2 regions of the Micromonospora sp. NPDC048871 genome follow, and region 2 is predicted to be linked to the other one. Evidence: riboswitches for the same ligand, from Rfam matches in the RefSeq annotation. Region 2 holds a riboswitch; the other holds the start of a gene.
The links. A riboswitch is a leader RNA that binds a small molecule or an ion and turns the genes downstream of it on or off. The one in region 2 is predicted to bind S-adenosylmethionine.

Region 1 (3,400 bases), on a different contig from region 2:
CCGGGCGGGTGCGCCCGGCTCATCGCGCTCACCCGCACCCGGCCCCGCTCGCGGAGCAGGTCGAGGCCCCGGTCCAGCAGCGCGCGACCCACCCCCCGACGGCGGTACGCCGGGTGCACGACCAGGTTGGCGGAGGCGTTCTCGGTGTTGTCCAACTGCGGCAGGTCCAGCAGCAGATAGCCGGCGGGGGCACCGTCTAGGTGGGCCAGCAGGCGCACCGACCGGTTGCCCGGCATCGGGTGTCGGATCATGGCGAAGAACCGTTGCCGGCAGCAGGGCAGGTCCGGCAGGTCGACCGCGGCGGCGGCGGCGTCGATCGCGTACGCCTGCTCGGTGGCCGGGGTGTCGTCGGCACCGAAGGGCGCGATGGCGAGGGTCATGTCGGGAGCCTGCGCGATAGCAAGAGAAACGGGCCAGCGAATTTTTCTCGCTGGCCCGTTCGAAAGCTTGGTCGGGAGGGTCGATCGCACAACGCCTCCGGCGTTGGGTCGTACAGACTAAAAGTCTACGGCGAAACGCCCTCCCGCACGGAGCATCTTCCGCCGCCGGGTTCCCGCCGTCAAGTCCTCGGCAGGGTGTTTCCCGCATTTTCGAAGAAACGCGATTCTAATTCGATCTTCGGCGATACCGCTTGATCATTTCCGGACGGCAGCGCCATATCCCCTGATCATTGCGGGGATCCGCTCAGCCGAGCAGCCCGGCGTCGCGGGCGGCCCGTAGGGAGGGCTTGATTCGATGGGTCGGGCCCACCTCACCGGCCACCGCGTCGAGGGTCTTCAGCCCTTCCCCGGTGTTGAACACCACCGTCTCGGCGGTCGGGTCCAGCCGGCCGGACTCGACGAGCTTGCGCAGCACGGCGACCGTCACCCCGCCGGCCGTCTCCGCGAAGACCCCGGTGGTACGCGCCAACAGCCGCACCCCGGCCCGGATCTCCTCGTCGTCGGCGTACTCCATCCAGCCACCGGTACGGCGGACCGCCTCCAGGGCGTAGAGGCCGGCGGCCGGGTCGCCGATGTTCAGGGACTTGGCGATGCCGGTCGGCTTGACCGGGGTGATGACATCGCTGTCGGCGTGCAGGGCGGTGGCGATCGGGTTGCACCCGGCCGACTGGGCACCGAACACCTTCCAGCCGTCGGCGGGCGCCTCGACCAGCCCGATCTCGACCAGTTCGGTGAAGGCCTTGTCAATCTTGGTGAGCAGTTCACCGGAGGCCATCGGGATGACCACCTGGGCGGGAATCCGCCAGCCGAGTTGTTCGGCAACCTCGTAGCCGAGGGTCTTCGAGCCCTCCGCGTAGTACGGCCGGACATTGACGTTGACAAAGGCGGTGTCCTCGAACTCGTCGGTCTCCACCAGCTCACCGCAGAGGCGGTTGACATCGTCGTACGACCCGTCGATGGCGACCAGGTCGCCGCCGTAGACGGCCGTGGTCACCACCTTGCCCTGCTCCAGGTCGCTGGGGATGAAGACCACCGAGGGGGCCCCGACCCGGGCCGCGTGCGCGGCGACGGAGTTGGCCAGGTTTCCGGTGGAGGCGCAGGCGAAGCGGGAGAAGCCGAGCGACTTCGCGGCGGTCAGGGCCACCGACACCACCCGGTCCTTGAAGGAGTGGGTGGGGTTGGCACTGTCGTCCTTGACCCACAGCGGGGCGGTGATCCCCAGCTCGGCGGCGAGCCGATCGGCGGCCACCAGGGGGGTGAACCCGGGATCCAGGGTCACCCGGGTGGCGGGGTCCTGGCCGGCGGGCAGCAGGGCGGCGTACCGCCAGATGTTGCGCGGACCGGCCTCGATCTGCTCGCGGGTGACGGCGGCCAGGGCTGCCGGGTCGTAGTCGACCTCCAACGGGCCGAAACACTCGTAACAGGCGTGCTGGGCAGCCAGGGGGTAGCGGGCCGAACAGGCGCGGCAGATCAGGGCCCGGGCCGGGCTGGTGGCGGCGCTTAGGCCGGAGGGGGCGAGCGTCGACGTCATGTCGAAGTCCTCTCATCTTTCCCCACATCGCACCCTGCGGCGGGGACGGAATTGGCACCTGCCCCGCCGGACGCTCAACGGTGAGCGCGGGGGGTGGTTGCCGGGGCGTCGTCGGGCCGTATCCCTCAGCCCCTCTGGATGAGGTATGCAGTTGTGCTGCCGATTCTAGGCAGGAGCAGCGCCTCAGTCGCCCGCCAATCCCAGCTTGTGAGCGACATCGCGGACTGATCCGCAGGTCACACCCGTTCCTGGATCGGGCGGCATCAGCGCCGCCGGATGCCGCCCGATCCAGGTTTGCGCATGATCGCGACTGTCGCGCGGTGGGTCAGGCCGGCACCGAGCTGCGTTCCTTGGTGTCCAGGCCGACCGCCCGGGTGCCGCGTTGGGGCAGCAGGTTGTCCAGGGCCCAGGTGCCCGGGCCGAGCACCGCGACCAGCAAGAACGACCAGCAGAACAGCACTGACAACTCGCCGTGGTTGCGCAGCGGCAGCAGCGCATCGGGCTGGTGGACGACGAAGTACGCGTACGCCATCGAGCCCGACGCCAGCAGCGCGGCAGGGCGAGTGAAGAGGCCGACCAGCACCAGAGCGCCGCAGAGCGCCTGGATCAGGGCCGCCCACCAGCCGGGCCACTGGCCCAGCGGCACAGGTTCACCGGTGCCCCGGCTGCCGCCGAAAATGCCGAATAACGAGGCCAGGCCGTGGCAGAGAAACAGCAGGCCGACAACCATGCGGAACAGGGACAGTGCCGGGCCGCCGAACCGGTCGATACGCATTCCGATACCTCCGTTGTAGATCGGTTGGTGGCATCCAGAATGCGGAACCCATAAATACTTGTCGATGCAATCTCTGACTATGGGAACGCTCCCATGCCATCCTAGCGACCGAAACTTCCGGCCGCTGCCTCATCACTCAGCGTCTTCGCCATCGACGGAAGAACGCCTCGACGGGAATCTCCTTACCGGGCGCGGTGTGCTTCGCGATGGCGACGACCGGACGTCGGGACCACGCCCGACATCTCTCGGTGCAACGATGTCCCGATGTGCGGGATACGGGGGACATCACCAGGGACGACCATCCGACACCCGGGCGGACGGCGGGCGCTGCCCTGGCGTCGTGCTGCTGGGGTGCTCGCCACGCTCGTCCTGCTCGCGGGGTGCGCCCCGGCCCCCGGCTCCGGTGGTGTCGGGGCGCAAGCCACGACCGACGCCCCACCATCGGCCCCGGTCACCACCTCCGACGCCCCGCCGACGCGTACCGAGCCGAGCGCCGGAGCCGGCTCGCCGGGCCCCTGTCCCGCCGACGGCGTCCGGATCAGCTACCTCGGGGTGAGTGCGGCGATGGGCCTGCGGGCGATGGCCCTGGAACTGGTCAACTGTGGCAGCCGGCCGTACCGGCTGCACGGCTACCCGGAACTGCGGCTACTGGAC
Region 2 (3,400 bases):
GTTGAACTGTTGGAAGACCATGCCCACCCGCTGCCGCAGCAGGTCCGGGTCGTCGCGCAGCACGCTGCGCCCGTCCAGCAGCACATCGCCGCGATCCGGCTCCAACAACCGGTTGACCGTACGCAGCAGGGTCGACTTGCCCGACCCGGAGGGGCCGATCACGCAGGCCGTCGCGCCCCGGGCCACGTTCAGGTCCACCCCGCGCAGCACCTGGTGCCGCCCGAAGGCCAGGTGCACGTCGCGCAGGCTCAGGCTGACCGAGTCGCTCATCGTTGGTTTCCTCCCGCCGCGCCGGGCAGCGCCAGGTCGAGGTCGTCGGGGTCCTCGTCGGCCGGGCCGGTGGCCGGCCTACCGTGCCGCAGCCGCCGGTCGATCCAGTTGACGAAGTGGGTCAACGGCACCGTCAGCACCAGGTAGAAGAGCCCGGCCAGCAGCAGCGCCGACTGGTTGCCGGTGTTGGCGGCGTAGTCCTGCCCGATCCGGAACAGTTCCCGCTGGCTGGCCAGCAGCCCCAGGAAGTAGACCAGGCTGGAGTCCTTGATCAGGGAGATCAGCTGGTTCACCCAGGCCGGCAGGACCCGCCGGATGCCCTGCGGAATGATCACCCTGCGCATCGCCTCCCCCCAGGAGAAGCCCAGCGCGCGGGCCGCCTCCAGTTGGGTGGCCTCCACCGACTGGATGCCGGAGCGGAAGATCTCCCCGATGTACGCCGAGGCGATCAACGACAGCGCCAGGATGCCCAGCGGGTACGGGTTGGGTCCCCACACCTGCATACCCAGCGGGGCCAGCCCGACCCCGATCAGCAGGATGGTCGCCGCCGCCGGCAGGCCCCGGAACACGTCCGTGTAGACCCGGGCCGGCCACCGCAGCCAGCGGGTCCGCGAGATGCCCGCGACGGCCAGCCCGATGCCCAGCGCCGAGCCGAGCAGGGCGGCGGTGACCGCCAGGATCAGCGTGTTCGGCAACCCGACAGTGATCATCTCGGGTAGCGCCTCGCGCATCGACTCCCAGTCGAAGAACGTCTCCCACAGGGTGCGCAACGGATCCACGGGTCAACCTCCGCCCTGCTCGTTCCTACTCGCCGTCAGGAAGCCGACGGGACGGCCACGTTGCCGCTGCCCGGGGTGAAGTCGGCCGGGATGGCCCGACCCGGGTAGTACTGGTCGCTGAGCCGGGTCCAGGTGCCGTCGGCGATGACCTCGTCGAGGGCCTTGTTCAGCGCCTCGCGCAGCGCGTCGTTGCCCTTGGCGAAGGCGTACGCCGTCGGGGCCGGGCTGAGTTCCTTCGCCGCCACCGTGATCTTGCCGCCGCTGTCCGCGGCGGTCTTCTCACCGATCTCGGCCGGGGAGATCCAGGCGTCCGCGGTGCCCGCCTTGAGCTGGTTGAGGGCGCCGTTGTAGTCGGGCACCCGCACCGGGTCCAGTCCCTTGGTGGTGGCGTAGTCGTCCTGGACGGTGCCCTGCACGACCACCACCCGCTTGCCGGGCAGCTCGGCGAAGCTGCTCAGGGTCGAACCGGCCGGCACGTTGAGGCCGAGGTAACCGAAGTCGTAGCCGTTGCCGAAGTCGACCGTCTTCTTCCGCGCCTCGGTGATGGTGATCGAGGAACTGCCGATGTCGAACTTGCGGTTGTTGACCTGGGCGAGCAAACCGGAGAAGTCGGTGCCGACGAACTCGACCTTCAGTCCGAGCTTGTCGGCGGCGGCGACCAGCAGGTCGTTGTCGAACCCGGTGAACTTGCCGTCCTTGAGGTACACGTTCGGCGGCGCGTCGGTGAGCGTGCCGGCCCGCAGCACCCCCGGCTGGAGCAGGTTGTACGGGTTGTCGGCCTCGCCGGCCGAGTCCGAGCCGCAGGCGGTGAGGGTGACGGCGGCGAGGACTGCGGCGGCGCCGACGGCGGCGGCCCGGGTCAGGGCAGGAAGGATTCGCACAGGTGTCTCCTGGATGAACGACGGCGGGCACGGACGTGCCGCACCGACGGTCCGCCGTACGACGGACCGTGGGGATGAACCGATGACAAGAGGGGAGAGGGCTGGTCACCGTACGCCCGAAGGCGCGGTGACCGGCGGCGACGCGGTCAGCTACACGCGGCGCTACAGACCCGCATCATGTCGACGTGCCGACGCTGGGTCAGGTCCAGGCAGGTCGCCACGGGAGCGGATCGACTGCGGTACGACATGGGTCTCCCTCGAGGTCGTGATGACCTGGAAACCAGGCCACGCTTGCACCGGAGCCACTCCGATGCCTGGTCCTCACCCGGGGCACCCCTGCGCGGACGAGGGTTGCCGGCCAGCAAGCCGGGGCTTCACGCTGGCACTCATGACCTGCGGCAGAGGCTAGCAGCAGGTGACCGGTCGGCGTCCACCCGATATGACGGCCCTCACGCCCAGGTCATCCCGGTGGTGCGGCAGGTAGGCGCACGGTTACCCGGAGCCCGCCGGCGGGGCGGGGGGCGAGGGTGAGGGCACCGTCGTGTGCCTGGACGATGCTCGTGACAATGGCCAGGCCGAGGCCGACACCGGCGTGCTCCGCACGGACCCGTTCGGTGCCGCGCTGGAACGGCTCCACCAGCGTGGAAACCAGGTGTGGGGGGAGTCGTTCGCCGGTGTTCTCGACGGTGAGCAGCACAGCCTCGGGCGCGACACTGGTCGTGATCCACACGGTGCCCTGATCGGCGGTGTTGTGGATGATCGCGTTGTGCAGGAGATTCGTCGTCATCTGCAACAGGAGCGGGTGCGAGCCCAGGACCGGGGTGGCATCGGCCCGCAGCGCAATGGTGAGGCCGCGTTTCTCGGCAAGCGGCAGGAGCGTTTCGGCAGCCTCCTCCGCGAGCAGGGAGAGATCGAGGCGCTCGTGGGTGAATGACTTTTCGTTGACGCGGCTGAACAGGAGCAGCGCTTCGGTGAGTTTGATCGCCCGGGTGTTGACGGCGTGCAGACGATCGATGATCTCGCCGAGGTCGCGGTGCGGATCGGCGCGGGCCACCTCGAGAAGCGTCTGCGTGATCGACAGTGGGGTGCGTAGTTCGTGTGAGGCATTGGCGGCGAATGTGCGCTGCTGCGCGACGTGTGCTTCAAGGCGAGCGAGCATGGTGTCGAATGTGTCGGCGAGTTCGCGGAACTCGTCCCGGCGGCCCGGCAACCGGATCCGGTGGGAGAGCGATCCGTCGGCGGCTCTGCGGGTGGCATCGGTGAGGCGAGTCAGCGGGGCGAGCATCCGGCCGGCCAGGATCCATCCTGCCACGAGGCCGAACAGAAGTAGCAGCGCCCACAGTGCCGCGGCCTTCGGCGCGAAGGCGCGCAGCAGGTCGGACCGATTGGGAATGAAGAGGCGGGGGTGCGACCCCGGCGGTCCCGTGACCAGCACACCGTCGGGCACATACCGGAGCAGGAACAGCCACA

Region 1: linked by a shared signal. The riboswitch ahead of thrC (threonine synthase) and the one ahead of ACGFIK_RS19325 (ABC transporter substrate-binding protein) in region 2 are both predicted to bind S-adenosylmethionine.

What each region holds. Positions count from the first base shown of each region.
Region 1 covers NZ_JBICUM010000007.1:151,336-154,735, forward strand. Annotated here, with positions in the region: gene ACGFIK_RS17970 (GNAT family N-acetyltransferase) at 1-380, opposite strand, end outside; gene thrC (threonine synthase) at 685-1,971, opposite strand; SAM riboswitch class I at 1,981-2,116, opposite strand; gene ACGFIK_RS17980 (DoxX family protein) at 2,297-2,746, opposite strand; gene ACGFIK_RS17985 (DUF4232 domain-containing protein) at 3,098-3,400, shown strand, end outside.
Region 2 covers NZ_JBICUM010000008.1:135,395-138,794, reverse strand. Annotated here, with positions in the region: gene ACGFIK_RS19335 (amino acid ABC transporter ATP-binding protein) at 1-270, opposite strand, end outside; gene ACGFIK_RS19330 (amino acid ABC transporter permease) at 267-1,049, opposite strand; gene ACGFIK_RS19325 (ABC transporter substrate-binding protein) at 1,085-1,930, opposite strand; SAM riboswitch class IV at 2,213-2,324, opposite strand; gene ACGFIK_RS19320 (HAMP domain-containing sensor histidine kinase) at 2,391-3,400, opposite strand, start outside.